3 regions of the Tardiphaga sp. 709 genome follow, and region 3 is predicted to be linked to each of the others. Evidence: predicted binding sites of a transcription regulator. Region 3 holds the regulator's gene; each other region holds the start of a gene.
What was found. Region 3 encodes PhoB, which activates phosphate uptake and scavenging genes when phosphate is short. Its sites were predicted from a motif close to TGTCATNNANCTGTCAT; they were not measured.

Region 1 (3,780 bases), 2.2 Mb from region 3:
CTCGGAACGAGTCAACAAGAGCTGCTGAAAGAAGCGCGAGAGGATGCGCCCGGCTTTGCCTTCGTTGTTCGTTCGATGAAGATTGATTTTCTAAAACCGGCAGTCCTGGACGATCTGCTTGACGTCGTCACGGTTCCACAGGAGGTGAGGGGCGCCTCGATCATGCTGGGTCAGGAAGTGCGCCGCGGCGATGAGTTGCTGCTTGAGGCCAAGGTCAAGGTGGCCTTCGTGTCTGGCGGCCGCGCCAAGCCGATCCCGAAAGCGCTGCGGATCGCCATGAAGGCCGATCAGATTTAGCAATCGCCCAATAGGCGGAATGGCATCGACTCCGCATGCGGCAGGGCTACAATCCCGGCATATCGCAAAGCCGAGGGTCCCATGTCGCGTCCACCGTTTCCGCCCTTCACCCGAGAAACCGCCGCCCAGAAGGCCCGCATGGCCGAGGACGCCTGGAATTCACGCGATCCGGTGAAAGTGTCGCTCGCCTATACCGAGGACTCGACCTGGCGCAATCGCGGCGAGTTCTTTCAGGGGCGCCCGGCGATCGTCGAATTCCTCACCCGTAAATGGGCGAAGGAGCACGAGTATCGGCTGATCAAGGATCTGTGGGCGTTCGACGGCAATCACATTGCCGTGCGCTTTCAATATGAATGGCACGACGACGCCGGCAACTGGCATCGCTCCTACGGTAACGAGCAGTGGGAGTTTGACGAGGCCGGTCTCATGCGCCGCCGTGAGGCGAGCATCAACGATGTGGCCATTGCCGAGAAGGACCGCCGTTTCCTGTGGCCGGCGCCAGGGCCGCGCCCGGCCGATGTGCCGGGTCTCGGCACCGACCCGTTCTAACTAAAGCGAACCGCTATCGACCACGAATTCGACGCGCTCGGCGACGAAACGTGAATGCGTGGCGCTCAGCGGCGTGCCGTCGGCATCCACATCGATGGAATCGACAATCAAAATCGGACGCCCGAGCGCGACACCAAGCCGTGTCGCATCGGTCGCGTCGATGATCCCCGCGGTCACCTTCGTCGAGGCGCGGCGATAGTCCTTGAAACCGTAATGCGCCAGCGCCTTGGTCATCGAGCGCACGCGCTCATAGACTTTGCCGAAATCGGGAAACCGTTCGGCCGAAAGCCAGTTGGTGCCGACGCAGATCGGTGTCTTGTCAGCGAGGCGCAGCGCCTCGATGCGGATCAGCGGAGCGCCGGCTTTGAGGCCAAGCTGCCTGGCGAGATCGCGCGTTGCCACATCGTCCCAGGCTCCAATCAATTGCGCCTGCGGCTCGCGTCCGCCGGCACCGGCAATTTCCGAGAAGCGCGTGCGTGACCGCAGGGGATATGCAAGCTTTGGCGATTCCACATAGGTGCCGCTGCCGCGCTCGGCGCGTACCAAGCCGCGTTCGGCCAGGGTTGCGAGGGCACGGCGCACGGTATGGCGATTGACGCGGTAGATGTCAGCCAGTTCGGTCTCGCCGGGCAGCTTTTCGCCAGCGCCATAGCGACCATCGGCAATGCCGCGCTCGATGCCGTCGGCGACGTGCCGCCACAATGCAACGCCTGTTGGCTTGTCCTGAATGGTCACAAAATCGGTCCCGGAATGATGTCGACCACGCATTAGCGAAAAATCGTGCCGCTGTCACGAAACGGTCATTGCCTCCGTCTATAAAGTTGTCTAGTAAATCATACAACTTGTTGAGCGGCGGTGACATGACTTCATCCTCCCCGAACCACCAGCAGGCCCGGCGCCGTGAGGCGATGGGGGTGCTTGGGCACTCCGCGACGGCGGATATCGCCGGATATCTCGATGCTGTGGCTGTTCCCGCCCATGAGCATCTGCGTCAGCCGGAAAACGGCCTGGTGATGCTGCGTGGCCGGATCGGCGGCGATGGCGCGCCATTCAATCTGGGCGAGGCGACCGTGTCGCGTGCCGCTGTACGGTTGGCATCAGGCGAGGTTGGCTTCGGTTACACACTCGGCCGTGACGGCGCGAAGGCGCAGCTAATCGCGCTCTGCGACGCACTCATTCAGACCGTTGAATTTTCAGATGCTGTCGAAGCCCAGGTGCTGACGCCGCTGCGCGCGCGTGTCGTTGCCGATATCAGGCGGAAGGCCGCAGAGACGGCGGCGACCAAAGTGGATTTCTACACGCTCGTGCGCGGGGAGGGCTGATCATGACGACAGTTGCGGAAATGCCGGCCGGTTTCGCGGACAAGGTGCTTGCAGCGCAATCGACCTTCCGTTCGGTGATGGACGCGATGGCGCGTCCCGGCACCGTGCAGCGGATTCAGGCTGTTTCGGGCGTACCTGCGCCGATGATGCGCGGCGCGGCCGCTATCGCGCTCACGCTGTTCGATCAGGACACGCCGGTGTGGCTCGATAGCAAGTTGGCGGCGACGATGGATGTTGCCAAGTGGATCAAGTTTCACACCAGCGCGCCGGTCATCGCCGATCCCGCCGTGTGTGCCTTCGCCGTGGTGGCTGATGCTGCCGCGCTGCCGTCCTTCGAGCACTTCGCCTTCGGCACCGGCGAATATCCGGATCGCTCCACCACGATCATTCTGCAGGTGGCGAGCCTGACTGAAGGCCCTGCCTATGAGCTGCGCGGCCCCGGTATCGATGGTGCCACAATCCTGCGTGCTGCGATCGGCGTGCCGGATCTGCTAGATCGCCTTGCGCTGAATGCCTCGCTGTTTCCCCGCGGCATCGACCTCGTGCTGGTGTCCGGCGAATCCATTGTCGCGCTACCGCGTACCACGCGTCTTGTCGCGAAGGAGGGCTGAGCATGTATGTCGCCGTCAAGGGTGGCGAACGCGCCATCGAGAATGCGCATCGTCTGCTGGCTCATGAACGCCGCGGCGATCGCGACGTGCCGGAAATATCGCTGGCGCAGATCTCCAATCAGCTCGGTCTCGCCGTCGATCGCGTGATGACCGAAGGCTCGCTCTATGACCGCGAGCTCGCGGCGCTGGCCATCAAGCAGGCACGCGGTGACATGATCGAGGCGATCTTCCTGCTGCGCGCCTTCCGCGCGACGCTGCCGCGGTTCGGTTCGAGTGAGCCCGTCGATACGTCGCAGATGCAGGTGCGTCGCCGCGTCTCCTCGACCTTCAAGGACATGCCGGGCGGCCAGGTGCTTGGCCCGACCTTCGACTATACGCATCGTTTGCTCGATCCGGTGCTGACCGGCGAATCCTCGCCCGATCAGCCCGTCATGACCGATGCAGAGCCGGGCGTGATGCCGCGCGTCACCGATATTCTTGGCCGCGACGGCCTGATCGAAGCCTCGCCCGCAGAAGATCCCGAAAAGCCTGTCGGCGATCTCACGCGCGACGCGCTGAGCTTCCCGGCAGACCGTGATCTGCGCTTGCAGAATCTCGCGCGGGCCGATGAAGGCTTTCTTCTGTCGCTCGGCTATTCATCGCAGCGCGGCTATGGCCGCAACCATCCTTTCGCAGGTGAAATCCGCCTCGGCGAGGTCGAGGTTGAATTCATGGCCGAGGATGTTGGCTTCGCGGTGCCGCTGGGATCGATCACGCTGACCGAATGCCAGATGGTCAATCAGTTCAAGGGCTCGGATACCGAGGCGCCGTGTTTCACGCGCGGCTATGGCCTCGCTTTCGGCCAGAGCGAACGCAAGGTGATGTCGATGGCACTGGTCGACCGCACGCTGCGCGCGCGCGAGCTTGGCGAGGACATCAAGGCGCCAGCACAGGACGAGGAATTCGTCATGTCGCATTCCGACAATGTGCAGGCGACCGGCTTCGTCGAGCATCTGAAGCTG
Region 2 (3,780 bases), 220 kb from region 3:
TCGGGTCGGCGGCGAGGACCGGACCATCGTGATCCGTCCCGACGGTTCGCAGATCATCACGGTGGTCGGCCGCGACGGCCAGCTGCTGCGACGTATCCGCAGGGATCGTGAGGGACGCGAGATCATCATCATCGATAACTCGTTCCGCGGTCCGCGTGGCCCCGGCGGTCCGGGTGGACTCGGCTTCTATGTCGATCTGCCGCCGCCGATGATCCGGATTCCGCAGAACCGTTACATCGTCGATTACGATCAGGCCTCGCCCGATCTGGTCTACGACACGCTGATCGCGCCTCCGGTGGATCGCATCGAGCGCCGCTATACGCTCGATGAAATCCGCTACAGCCCGATGGTGCGCCAGCGCATGCCGTCGATCGATCTGGACTCGATCAACTTCGAGCTAGGCTCGTGGGATATCCCGCCGGATCAGGCCTCGAAGCTGCAGGTGATCGCGGATGGTCTGAACCGGGCGATCTCGCGCAACCCGCGCGCGGTGTTCCTGATCGAGGGACACACCGATGCGGTTGGCTCCGATGTCGACAATCTGTCGCTGTCGGATCGCCGCGCGCAGTCGGCGGCTGAATTGCTCACCCAGCAATTCCAGGTGCCGGCAGAAAACCTGACGTCGCAGGGTTATGGCGAGCAGTATCTAAAGATCCAGACCGACGGTCCGGAGCGTCAGAACCGCCGCGTCACGATCCGCAATATCACGCCGCTGCTCAATGGCGGTCAGGCGTCGCTGCCCCCGCCGCCTCCGGGCACGGCACCGCCGCGTCGCTGAGGCGAGTAGAAAATGAAAGTGGCCGGGAGCAGTCCCGGCCATTTTTGTTTTCGTTGATTGTTGAAGCGCTGTCGTTGCGGTCTCCCTCGCCCAAGCGGCGCAGCCGCGCAGCGGGGAGGGTCGGCCGATAGGCCGGGGGGGCTCTCCCACGGAAGGACGGAGTGTGTGGCAGCATCCCACCCGTCACGATGCTCGCTGAACGCTCGCAGTCGTGCCACCCTCCCCGCGCGGCGTGGCTACGCCACGCTAGGGGGAGGGATAAGCGGAGCTCCGCTACTACTTCGTCGCCAGTCCCAACGCATCCACCATCACGCGAAACACGTCCGTATTGTCCATCGAGCCCTTCACACGGTCGCTGCCGGGGCCGATGGCGGTGAGGATTACGTCCTCGCCGGAATGCACGCTGGCGCCCATCATGGCCGGCAGGTTGCCGAGCCGCAGCATGCTGCCGGGCGCATTCTTGTATTTCTCGTTGGCCTTGAAAGTGCCGGGCTCGTCGCCTTTCTCGGTCGGATCGTTCGGGTTGTCGAGCTTCGGCCGCAGCGTCTCGTAGTGATCGGGAAGGCTCGCCGACATGATCGCAAGCCTCCGGCTGACATCGACGCGCGATGGATAGCCTTCGGCATCCGGCGCGGGATAGTTCGGGAAGCCGGCCTTCTCATAGACGCCAAGCCGTTCGCGCAGCAGCAGGTTTGACTCCTTGCTCATGTCGTCATTGACGGTGCCGACGAGACTGTTGGGGTGGTTGTGGTCGGAGACGACAAGGATCAGCGTATCGTCGCCGCGCTTGGCTGCCCAGTCGCGGGCCAGCTTAACGGCATTGTCGAGCATGATGACGTCATAGACGGCGCGGTCCATGTCGAGCAGATGGGCGTATTTGTCGATCAGGCCGGACTCGACCATCAGGAAGAAGCCGTTGTCGTTGCGCGACAGGATCTTGAGCGCGCCATGCACCTGTTCGGTCAAATCAGGCTGCTGCGGAAATTTCTTCACGCCGCCGCCGCCGAGAAACTTGCGATCCAGCACGCCGTCCATATTGCCAGGCGTGAAAAGTCCAAGCAGTTTGCGCGTCTCCGGCTTCTTGGCGAGGCCGTTCAATTCGGGCGCGGTGGTCGCAACCGAATAACCGGCCTCGCGGAAGCGCGCGACATAGTCGACGTCATCCTTGCGCTTCGATGTCGCGGCCGCCTGCGGCAGGAAATTCGCTGCGCCGCCGCCCATCAATACGTCCGGCTTGGCCGCAAGGAACTGCGCAACGATCTCGTCATAGGCCGCGCGGCGGCGGGTATGCGCGATCATCGCGGCGGGCGTCGCGTCCTCGACCTCGGTATTGGTGACGATGCCGATTGCCAGATCGAGCTTGCGCTTCGCGAGGCTGGTGATGGTTTCGACCTGCGGGTCGTCGAATACATTCGCCGTGCGATCCGCGTAGACGCCCATCGCATTGGTCGCGGTCTTGTGGCCGGTGGCATAGGCGCTGGCCGAATTCGCGGAATCGGTGATGATGGAGTCGGAGCCCGCCGTTGCTACCATCGCCATATGCGGCATGTCGTCCATGGCGAGCTTGCCGCGGCTCTTGCCTTCGGAAATGCCCTTCGACAGCAAGCGTGCGCCGACGCGATGCGCCAGCGACATGCCGTCGCCGATGAACAGGATCACGTTCTTCGCCTTGCGCGGACCAGTGTCGTAGACGTTCCACGTCACCGCGCGGCTGCGCATGCCGTCGCTGACTTCGATCTTGTAAGTCCCGGCTCTATCGAGCGTCACGTCGCGCAGCAGCAGCGCGGACTGATCCTTGCCGTCTTCCTTCGCGATGTAATCAGCGGATTTGCCGAACGCTGCGGTCTGATCGGCGCCGTTGATCGTCACCTTGATGTCGGCGGCCTGAACGAGTTCGGGAAACTCGACCTTGAAGTCGAATTTCGCGCCCGCGAGGATATCAGCGCGGTCGAGCGGATAGATGGTCTGGGCGCAGAGGGGGGCGCTCATGAAAAAGGCCGCGAACGCGGCCAGTGAAACGATCTTCGATACGTTGTTCAAGGAAGTGCTCCCGCAAAATGGGTGGCAGGCGTTGTCCTTGCAGTTACGACAACCGGATGTCGCGTTGATGACATCCGGTCGTAGAGTGGATTAGCGAAGCGTAATCCGCCGCGATCAGTTCTTGCCGTTGTCCAGCTTCGGAATGTTCGAGCCTTCGCCGGCGCTTAACAGACCCGCCTTCGAATACAGATCCAGCTTGGCGCGGGTATCGGTGATGTCGAGGTTGCGCATGGTGAGCTGGCCGATCCGGTCCGCCGGCGTGAAGGGCGCATCCTCGACCTTCTCCATACTGAGCCGCTCGGGCGCGTAGGTCAGGTTGGGGCTCTCGGTGTTGAGGATCGAGTAGTCATTGCCGCGGCGCAGTTCGAGCGTTACTTCGCCGGTAATCGCGCGGGCTACCCAGCGCTGCGCGGTCTCGCGCAGCATCAAGGCCTGCGAGTCGAACCAGCGGCCCTGATAGAGCAGCCGGCCGAGCTTCATGCCGCTCATGCGATATTGCTCGATGGTGTCTTCGTTGTGGATGCCGGTTACGAGACGCTCATAGGCGATGTGGAGCAACGCCATGCCCGGCGCTTCATAGATGCCGCGGCTCTTGGCCTCGATGATCCGGTTCTCGATCTGGTCGCTCATGCCGAGACCATGGCGGCCGCCGATGACATTGGCCTCGAGGAACAGCGCGACAGCGTCAGTGAAGGTCTGGCCGTTCAACGCAACGGGCTGGCCATCGACGAACCGCACCACGACCTTCTCGGCCTTGACGGCGCAATCGTCGCGCCAGAACGGCACGCCCATGATCGGGTTGACGATCTTGATGCCGCTATCGAGCTGTTCGAGATCCTTGGCCTCATGGGTCGCGCCGAGCAGATTGCTGTCGGTCGAATACGCCTTCTCGGCTGACATCTTGTAGGCGAAGCCGTGGGCGGTCATGAAGGCCGACATTTCCGCGCGGCCGCCCAGTTCGT
Region 3 (3,780 bases):
ACGGCGATGACGGTAATGACATGGACCGACGATCGCGTCGAACAGTTGAAGAAACTCTGGGAAGGCGGCCTTTCCGCCAGCCAGATCGCTGCGGAACTCGGTAACGTGACCCGCAACGCCGTGATCGGCAAGGTTCACCGCCTTGGCCTGTCCGGTCGTGCCAAGAGCCCCTCCTCGGCAGCTCCGCGGCAGCGCAAGGCGCGCCCGGCGCAGCAGATGGTACGCGTCGCCCGCCCGATGGCGCGCGGCAATACCGCGCTGGCCCATAATTACGAGATCGAGGCCGAGCCCGACCCGATCGCCTATGACAACATCGTGCCGATCAGCCAGCGCCTGTCGCTGGTCGAACTCAACGAAGCCACCTGCCATTGGCCGATCGGCGATCCGTCGAGCGCGGACTTCTATTTCTGCGGCGGCAAGGCCCTGGCCGGTGCCCCCTATTGCGCGCATCACTCGCGTATCGCCTATCAGCCGGCCAGCGACCGCCGCCGCGCGGTCCCAAAGCCGACGCGCTGAGCTGGAAAGCATCTAAACCAAATGAAAATGCCCGGTGATGAGCCGGGCATTTTTTATTTGGGGCTTCTTACCTCGCCCCGCTTGCGGGGAGAGGTCGAGGCCCGCATGCGAAGCATGAGGGCGTCGGGTGAGGGGGACGCTCCACAGACTCCGAAGCCGATGGAGAGTCCCCCTCATCCGACCCGGCGTCGCTGCGCTATGCCGGGCCACCTTCTCCCCGCAGGCGGGGAGAAGGAAGATATCTACTCCGCCGCCTTGTCGAAGCGATCGTCCAGCGCATAGCCGGCGCCGCGCACGGTGCGGATTGGATCGGGCTCACCGGCGGGATTGAGCAGCTTGCGCAGGCGGCCGATATGCACGTCGACGGTGCGCTCGTCGATATAGATGTCGCGGCCCCAGACGCTGTCGAGCAACTGCTCACGGCTGAACACCCGGCCCGGATGTTCCAGGAAGAACTCCAGCAGGCGATATTCGGTCGGACCGAGATCAATCGGGCGGCTGGACCGCACGACGCGGCGCTTGTCACGGTCGAGTTCGATGTCGCCAAACGCCAAGACGGTGGCGAGACGCTCGGGAGCTGCACGACGGAGCAGGCCCTTCACGCGGGCCAGGAGCTCCGGCACGGAGAACGGCTTGACGATGTAATCGTCGGCACCGGTGGCGAGACCGCGAACGCGCTCGCTCTCTTCGCCCCGCGCCGTCAGCATGATGATCGGCAATGCCTTGGTTTCAGGCCGTGCGCGCAGACGGCGGCACAGTTCGATGCCGGAAAGACCCGGCAGCATCCAGTCGAGCACCACGAGATCCGGCACCCGCTCCTTCAAGCGGGTGTCGGCATCGTCGCCGCGCGCGACGGTTTCAACATCATAGCCTTCGGCGTCGAGGTTGTAGCGAAGAAGCGTCGTGAGGGCTTCCTCGTCCTCCACCACCAGAATGCGTGCATTCACAGCCATATGGTCAATATCCTCAGTGACGTCCGAAAAGCCTTTAGGTCATGATCCTTGCGGAAGACTGGCTTCCACTTTTCCGGATCATGCTTCAGACCGTCGGCGTATTCGCGAATGTGGTCATGTCGCCCTTCGGGCGCTTGTCGAGGATCTGTTGGCCCTCGATCATGTAGAACACGGTTTCCGCAATGTTGGTGGCGTGGTCACCGATCCGCTCGATGTTCTTGGCGCAGAACATCAGGTGGATACAGAACGAAATGTTACGCGGGTCTTCCATCATATAGGTCAGGAGTTCGCGGAACAGCGAGGTGCAGATCGCATCGATTTCCTCGTCGCCCTTCCACACCGTCATGGCGGCCGGCAAATCGTGTGCGGCATAGGCGTCGAGCACGGCCTTGACCTGGGTGGTCACGAGGTCAGTCATGTGTTCGAGGCCGCGGATCAGCTTCAGCGGATGGAAATCGCTGTCGAGCGCATTGACGCGCTTGCCGATGTTCTTGGAGAGATCGCCAATCCGCTCGAGATCGGTGGCGACGCGCAGCGCGCCGACGATCTCGCGCAAATCGACAGCCATGGGCTGGCGCTTGGCGATGGTCAGCACGGCACGCTCTTCGATCGTGCGCTGCAACTGGTCGATCTCGGCGTCGGTGGCAACGACGCGCGCACCGAGCGCGACGTCCCGGCGGATCAGCGCATCGACGGATTCGACGATCTGCCGTTCTGCGAGGCCACCCATCTCGGCGACGAGACGGGTCAGCTCCTGCAGATCGTCGTCGAAAGCCTTGGTGGTGTGTTCAAAAGCCATCTCAAATTCCTCCCGCGAATATGTCGCGTCAGCCGAAGCGGCCGGTGATGTAATCCTGGGTGCGGCGATCGGTCGGCGACGTGAAGATCTTGTTGGTCTGATCGAACTCGATCAGCTCGCCGAGATACATGAAGGCCGTGCTGTCGGAGACGCGGGCAGCCTGCTGCATGTTATGGGTCACGATCGCGATCGTGTACTGATCCTTCAACTCGTCGATCAGCTCCTCGATCTTCGCGGTCGAGATCGGGTCCAGCGCCGAGCACGGCTCGTCGAACAGGATCACTTCCGGCCGAACCGCGATGGTGCGCGCGATGCACAGACGCTGCTGCTGACCGCCCGACAGGCTGAGGCCCGACGCGTTGAGCTTGTCCTTGACTTCGTTCCAGAGCGCACCGCCGCGCAGCGCCCTCTCGACGCGCACGTCCATCTCCGACTTGGAGATCTTCTCATAGAGGCGGATGCCGAAGGCGATGTTTTCGTAAATCGTCATCGGGAACGGGGTCGGCTTCTGGAACACCATGCCGACGCGGGCGCGGAGCAGGTTGAGATCCAGCTTCGGATCCAGAATGTTCTGATTGTCGAGCATGAGCTGACCTTCGGCGCGCTGGCCGGGATACAGATCATACATACGGTTGAAGATGCGCAGCAGCGTGGACTTGCCGCAGCCCGACGGGCCGATGAACGCAGTCACCCGGTTCGCCATCAGCGTCAGGTTGATCTTCTTCAGGGCGTGGTGTTCGCCATAGTAGAAGTTCAGGTCGCGCACGGTGACCTTGGGACGGGTCTCGCCCTGCAGGGCCGACGGCGGCGGCATCGAGACGGAAGGAACGCCAGACGACACAGAAAGCTCACTCATTTTGCTGTCCTCTCGGCGCCGAGAATGCGCGCGCCAATGTTAAGGGCAAGTACGGTCAAGGTGATGATCAGGGCACCGCTCCAGGCGAGCTGCTTCCAGTACTCGTAGGGGCTCTGCACGAAGTTGTTGATGGTCACCGGCAGGTTGGCCATCGTCTTGGTGAGATCGAGGCTGAAGAACTGGTTGCTCAGCGCGGTGAACAGCAGCGGCGCCGTTTCACCAGCGACACGCGCGGTCGCCAGCAGCACGCCGGTGATGAGACCGGCGCGGGCTGCACGATAGGCGATCCGCTTGATGACCAGGGAGCGCGGCAGGCCGAGCGCCGAGGCCGCTTCGCGCAGCGGGTTCGGCACGAGACCAAGCATGTCTTCAGTGGTGCGAACCACGACGGGGATCACGATCACGGCGAGCGCAAGCGAACCGGCGAGAGCCGAGAAGCCGCCCATCGGAACCACCACCGCACCATAAACGAACAGGCCGATGATGATGGACGGGGCCGACAGCAACACGTCGTTGATGAAGCGGATCACCGAGGTGAGTTTGTCGTGCTTGCCGTATTCCGCGAGATAGGTGCCGGCGAACAGGCCGAGCGGCGCGCCGATGCCGACGCCGATGACGGTCATGATGATCGAACCGACGATGGCATTGAGCAGGCC

Region 1: the regulator PhoB is predicted to act here: its motif matches at 1,634-1,650, upstream of phnG (phosphonate C-P lyase system protein PhnG).
Region 2: the regulator PhoB is predicted to act here: its motif matches at 2,875-2,891, upstream of RSO67_RS18735 (alkaline phosphatase).

What each region holds. Positions count from the first base shown of each region.
Region 1 covers NZ_CP135529.1:1,840,098-1,843,877, reverse strand. The annotation lists gene ybgC (tol-pal system-associated acyl-CoA thioesterase) at 1-297, shown strand, start outside; gene RSO67_RS09275 (nuclear transport factor 2 family protein) at 379-846, shown strand; gene phnF (phosphonate metabolism transcriptional regulator PhnF) at 847-1,581, opposite strand; gene phnG (phosphonate C-P lyase system protein PhnG) at 1,707-2,168, shown strand; gene phnH (phosphonate C-P lyase system protein PhnH) at 2,171-2,779, shown strand; gene RSO67_RS09255 (carbon-phosphorus lyase complex subunit PhnI) at 2,782-3,780, shown strand, end outside.
Region 2 covers NZ_CP135529.1:3,826,497-3,830,276, forward strand. The annotation lists gene RSO67_RS18730 (OmpA family protein) at 1-778, shown strand, start outside; gene RSO67_RS18735 (alkaline phosphatase) at 1,055-2,767, opposite strand; gene argG (argininosuccinate synthase) at 2,933-3,780, opposite strand, start outside.
Region 3 covers NZ_CP135529.1:4,047,860-4,051,639, reverse strand. The annotation lists gene RSO67_RS19735 (GcrA family cell cycle regulator) at 7-516, shown strand; gene phoB (phosphate regulon transcriptional regulator PhoB) at 759-1,463, opposite strand; gene phoU (phosphate signaling complex protein PhoU) at 1,555-2,268, opposite strand; gene pstB (phosphate ABC transporter ATP-binding protein PstB) at 2,297-3,124, opposite strand; gene pstA (phosphate ABC transporter permease PstA) at 3,121-3,780, opposite strand, start outside.